2 regions of the Lysinibacillus sp. FSL K6-0075 genome follow, and region 1 is predicted to be linked to the other one. Evidence: riboswitches for the same ligand, from Rfam matches in the RefSeq annotation. Region 1 holds a riboswitch; the other holds the start of a gene.
The links. A riboswitch is a leader RNA that binds a small molecule or an ion and turns the genes downstream of it on or off. The one in region 1 is predicted to bind S-adenosylmethionine.

Region 1 (3,174 bases):
AGGAAGTGATACATTGCTTGCTCTTTTGTTAATTTACTGATTGGAGGTAACACGCCAAATGCATCAGCTGTTAGGAAGATGATTGTTTTTGGATGACCTGCAACAGAAGGATCAACAATATTTTCGATGTATTGGATTGGATAAGCTACACGTGTATTTTCTGTTAGTGAACCATCATCATAGTCACAAATACGAGTTTCTGGATCAACAGCTACGTTTTCTAAAACAGAGCCGAAGCGGATTGCATTGTAGATTTCTGGTTCTTTTTCAGCAGAAAGGTTGATTGTTTTAGCATAGCAACCACCCTCAATGTTGAACACACCATTAGCAGACCAACCGTGTTCATCGTCACCGATTAGCTTACGATCTGGATCAGCTGATAATGTCGTTTTACCAGTACCAGATAGACCGAAGAATAATGCCACATCGCCAGCTTCACCAACGTTTGCTGAGCAGTGCATGGAAAGAATACCTTGTTGTGGTAATAAGTAGTTCATGATACCAAAGATAGATTTTTTCATTTCACCAGCATATTCAGTACCACCAATTAAGATAATTTTCTTTTCAAGTGATACGATGATGAATGTTTCAGAAGCAGTACCATCAACCGCAGGATCTGCTTTAAAGTTAGGAGCTGAGATGACAGTGAAGTCGGCAACATGAGAAGCTAATTCATCTGCTGTTGGACGGATAAATAATTGATGAGCAAAAAGATTGTGCCAAGCGTATTCATTAATGACTTGAATGCTTAATTGTGAATCTTTGTCAGCACCTGCAAAGCCTTTGAATACGAATAACTCGTCACGTTCTTTTAAATATTTTATTACTTTTACGTATAGGTTATCGAACACTTCAGAGGAGATTGGTTGGTTGACTTTACCCCAGTCAATTTGATCTTTTGTGCTTTCTTCTTCTACCGTATATTTATCTTTAGGTGAACGACCAGTGTATTTGCCAGTTTCTGCACGAACTGCGCCATCTACTGTTAACATTGCTTCACCACGAGAGGTAGCTTTTTCTGCTAATTGTGGTACTGAAAGTTGAACATTAATGTTACCGCCGTTTAATAATTCCTTCAGTTCGTTTGCAATTTCTACTGAATTCATCGATTAAATACCATCCTTTTTTATAGTATTCCCTTGATTTAGAGGGATTTTTTCTTAATTTCAAAAATAGTATAACACAATTGCTTAAATAATCTATACTAATTAAGAAATTATTTTAGAGTTTTTATCACTTTTCAATAAACTGACAAAAAATAATGTTTTTCGAGTAGAATACCATCAATCCTACAGTAATTAGGCGCGAAAATTGAGCCACACATATGTTACCACAAGTAGCTAGGTATGTTGTAGGGATTAATTTGCTTCTATTTACATCATCATCCAAGTATGAAAAGTTTTTGTTTAATCTGTTCTTTCCTTTTTATACAGTAATACATAAGAAAATATTTGACAACGTTCGACCTTTTCAGTAACATGAGATTGAACGGATACTCTTATCCCGAGCTGGTGGAGGGTCAGGCCCTGTGAAACCCGGCAACCTGCATGAACTATTTCACGACATGCGTTGGTGCCAACCTGATGCAAGGGAACATCCCTTGAACGATAAGAGTGAAAGGTTACGCAGTCATTATTCCTTTCCTCATGTAAAGTAACGTGAGAAAAGGATTTTTTTATTGTTAAAAATCAATGTAAAGGTAAGTATATGTAGTTCTTTCCTTATTATAATGACGGATCTTTCGAAATCCTCGTGTTAAAAGCAGCAGTAACGGCTTGAGAGTTCAATCCTTAGGAGCGGACTTGACATGGGTAATGAGTACCGTATTCATACACAACTACTTATTGTAAGAGTATTTAGGAGGAAAACCAAATGACAAACCGTCGACTGTTTACATCAGAGAGTGTAACAGAAGGACATCCAGATAAGATTTGTGACCAAATCTCGGATGCCATTTTAGATGCTATTTTAGCAGAAGATCCAAATGCACGTGTAGCGTGTGAAACAACTGTAACAACAGGGTTAGTATTAGTAGCAGGAGAAATTACTACCTCTACTTACGTAGATATTAAAGGTATTGTTCGTGACACTGTAGCAGAAATAGGCTACACACGAGGTAAATATGGCTTTGATGCTGAAAACTTAGCGGTGCTTGTGGCGATTGGTGAACAATCACCTGATATTGCACAAGGTGTTGATCAAGCATTAGAGGCACGTGAAGGCTCTATGACAGATGCGGATATTGAAGCAATAGGTGCTGGTGACCAAGGCTTAATGTTTGGCTATGCATGTAATGAAACACCAGAGCTAATGCCATTACCAATTAGCTTAGCACACAAATTAGCACGCCGTTTAACAGAAGTACGTAAATCAGGTGAACTTGCCTATTTACGTCCTGATGGGAAAACGCAAGTAACGATTGAATATGATGACAATAATGTACCCGTTCGCGTGGATACAATTGTTATTTCAACACAGCATGATGAAGAAGCAACACTTGAACAAATTCAAGCGGATTTAAAAGAATTTGTTATTGCTCCAGTCGTGCCAAGTGAATTATTAGATGCTAACACGAAATACTTCATCAACCCAACTGGCCGTTTCGTAATCGGTGGGCCAAAAGGAGATGCTGGTTTAACAGGACGTAAAATCATTGTTGATACATACGGTGGTTATGCACGTCACGGTGGTGGTGCATTCTCTGGTAAGGATGCAACAAAGGTAGACCGTTCAGCGGCATATGCGGCACGTTATGTAGCGAAAAATATCGTAGCAGCGGGCTTAGCAGAACGTGCTGAAGTACAACTTGCCTATGCAATTGGCGTAGCTCAGCCTGTTTCTATTGCGGTAGATACATTTGGTACAGGTAAAGCGAAAGAAAGTGAGATCGTAGAATGGGTACGCGAGCTATTCGATTTACGCCCAGCAGGTATCATTAAAATGCTTGATTTACGTCGTCCAATTTATAAACAAACGGCTGCGTATGGACATTTTGGTCGTACAGATTTAAATGTACCATGGGAACAAATTGATAAAGCAGATGCACTACGAGAAAAAGCACGTTTATAAACTATTGAACTAAAGTAATGAAGTCGTTAGAAAATTATTCTAATGTATTAATAAGAAAAGGGGCAACATTGCCCCTTTTGTTTTTTTACAAAAAATGCCTCGCTA
Region 2 (3,174 bases), 1.7 Mb from region 1:
AATGACTTAGCATCACCTACATTTGCTACATGTGAAAATAGCTTTACGCTATCAATAAGCTTTCGCCCAGCTTCACGTCCACCTTTAATGCCAAATGTAAGCACTGAACCGAAGCCATTTCTTAAATATTTCTTTGCCAATTCATGTGTTGGAAAATCTTCCAGGCCATTATAATTTACATACTCCACAGATGGGTGGTTTCGTAAATATTCAGCCACTGCCAATGCATTTTCATTGTGTTTAGGGATACGCAAATGAAGCGTTTCTAAACCTTGTAATAAATTAAAGGCAGCATCTGCACTTAATGTTGGACCAAAATCACGTAATAATTGTACGCGTAGCTTCGTAGCAAAGGCCGCAGAAGCTGTATCAATTCCATAACGTAAACCATGGTAAGAAGCATCTGGTTCAGTAAAACCTGGGAATCGACCACTAGTCCAATCAAACTTACCAGCGTCTACAACAACGCCCCCTAAAGTTGTACCATGACCACCTATCCATTTAGTTGCTGAATGTACTACAACATCTGCACCGTATTCAATAGGTGTAGAGCCGTAAGGAGAAGCAAACGTACTGTCAATAATTAATGGTAGACCATTATCATGTGCAATTTTAGCTACTGCTTCAATATCTAAAACCTTTAAGCTTGGATTACCATACACTTCAGCAAAGACTGCTTTTGTTTTATCAGTAATCGCCGCCTTGAAATTCTCTGGGTTTGTTTCATCTACAAAAATCGTTTTAATACCATAGTTTGGTAATGTGTTAGCAAATAAATTATAAGTACCACCATATAAAGAACTAGCTGCTACTATCTCATTACCAGCTCCAGCTAGATTTAAAATGGAAAATGCGATAGCTGCTGCACCAGATGAAAGTGCTACTGCTGCTGTTCCACCTTCCAATAAAGCCACACGTTTTTCAAACACATCAACAGTTGGATTGGTAATCCTTGTGTAAATGTTCCCTGCTTCCTCTAGGGCAAAAAGACGTTGCGCATGAGCAGTGTCTTTAAATACGAAAGCAGTTGAGCGATAGACAGGAACTGTTCGAGAACCCGTCACTGGGTCTGGCTCTTGACCGCCATGTAACAGCAATGTTTCTGGTTTAAAATTTGTCATTGTGTACCTCCAAATGGTTATTTTTTTTACGATGGTACCGGAGATGAGGAGGATTTTTCTGTAGAAAACAAAAACCCTCTTCAGCTAAGAAGAGGGTTGCGGTTGCAAGTTTTCCTCCCCTTATCTGCCAGATCCAAGTAAGAATCTGTAGGAATTAGCACCTTAGTAAGCTCGTTACTTACTGGTTGCCGGGCATCATAGGGCCTATCCCTCCGCCGCTCTTGATAAGAGTATGAGATTCAATTTCCATCGTTGTTACACAGTATAAACATAGAGTTTTTTTCTGTCAACATGTAAATTTTATTTTTTCCGAAACTTCTGTCTGCTCTTATACGTAATATGAACGCATACACTATTTTAGAAAAAAATTTGAGAGGAGGATTTTTATGGTAAAGGCCGTGATCACTTTTCTTATTATTGGCTATTTAATTGGCTGTATTCACGGCTCTAAAGTGGCACAATTTTTATCGGGGGTTGATTTAAAAAAAGCGGGCCACGGCAATGCCGGTGCCTCTAATGCTACTCTTTCCCTCGGCTGGAAATATGGCGTTTTAGTAGCCCTCATCGATATTGGCAAAGGCGTTGTAGCTATTATCGGTGCACATTTTTATCTAGCGGACGTCACTCATTTAACAGAAGAACAAATATGGCTGCTTACCTACATTATGGCTGCTGGGGTCATTTTAGGTCATAATTTCCCTTTCTATATGGGCTTCAATGGCGGAAAAGGAACTGCCTCCATTATCGGAATTTTACTTGCTGTCGATTGGAAGATTGGTTTATTTGCACTTATTTTATTTGTTATTTTATCCTTTGCAACAAATTATTTAATTGTTGGTGTTCTAGAGTTTTATCTCGTTTTTTGTACAGCCACTTATTTATGGATTCCTGGCATTGGCCCAACCATTATAGCTGTTCTTCTTTTTGGCATAGCCATCATCCTGCACATAGAAAATATTAAACGTTTAGTCAATGGTACAGAGCCTAAAGTAACTTCTGCCTTTAAGAAAAAGAAATAATATTTTTATGGATATTTTTGTATTTTTTGTGACCATGTATTTTCTCTTTATCTACTCATATTGCTGTAAAAAACACCTATTCTGCGTAGTTTTTTTTCTACAATAAAAAAGATATATTCTTATCTTAATAAAACATTATCCAGGCCGATGTTATGGATAATAATCGTCATTTTTATCGTAGAAAGGATGAGAAAATATGTCTTCACCAAATCAAGAAGCTTCAAAACGTAATTTAAAGCCACTATGGATTGGCTTGGCCTTCGCTTTACTGATTATTATTACTTTTTTACCTAATAACGGTGATTTACCTATAGCTGGACAACGAGCTTTAGCCATCTTAGCTTTTGCAGTCATCCTTTGGGTAACAGAGGCCGTTTCATATCCTGTTAGCTCGGCCATGATTATTGCACTTGTAACTGTTTTACTAGGACTCGCTCCATCAATGGATGATCCTACCACAGAGCTAGGTACAGCAGGCGCATTAAAATTATCCTTAAGTGGATTTAGTAATTCTGCTGTTGCTTTAGTAGCAGCCGCTCTTTTTCTAGCGGCTGCAATGCAAATTACCAATCTACATAAACGACTTGCTCTTTGGATTCTTTCACTGGTAGGAACCAAAACAAAAGCTATCGTATTTGGCGCCATTTTAGTTTCTATCGTCCTCGCATTTTTTGTTCCTTCTGCTACAGCACGAGCTGGCGCAGTAGTGCCAATATTGCTTGGAATGGTTGCCGCATTTGGTTTACCACGTGATAGTCGGCTCGCTGCCTTACTAGTTATTACTTCCGTACAAGCCGTTTCCATTTGGAATATCGGCATTAAAACGGCAGCCGCTCAAAATATGGTTGCCTTAAATTTTATTCAAGAGCAATTTAATGTAGATATTTCTTGGGGTGCTTGGTTACTCTACGCTGCCCCCTTCTCGATTATTATGTCTGTTGTCTTATTTTTCATTATGATCGCTTTAATTAAACCTGAGACTAGCAATATCGAAGGTGGTAAAGAGGTCATCAAAAAACAGCTTGCAGCGCTTG

Region 2: another riboswitch for S-adenosylmethionine. It lies ahead of MHB65_RS01960 (O-acetylhomoserine aminocarboxypropyltransferase/cysteine synthase family protein); the one in region 1 lies ahead of metK (methionine adenosyltransferase).

Annotation. Positions count from the first base shown of each region.
Region 1 is NZ_CP151947.1:3,769,770-3,772,943, reverse strand. Features, by position in the region: gene pckA (phosphoenolpyruvate carboxykinase (ATP)) at 1-1,106, opposite strand, end outside; SAM riboswitch class I at 1,496-1,614, shown strand; gene metK (methionine adenosyltransferase) at 1,873-3,069, shown strand.
Region 2 is NZ_CP151947.1:409,289-412,462, reverse strand. Features, by position in the region: gene MHB65_RS01960 (O-acetylhomoserine aminocarboxypropyltransferase/cysteine synthase family protein) at 1-1,121, opposite strand, end outside; SAM riboswitch class I at 1,239-1,352, opposite strand; gene MHB65_RS01955 (glycerol-3-phosphate acyltransferase) at 1,508-2,140, shown strand; gene MHB65_RS01950 (DASS family sodium-coupled anion symporter) at 2,337-3,174, shown strand, end outside.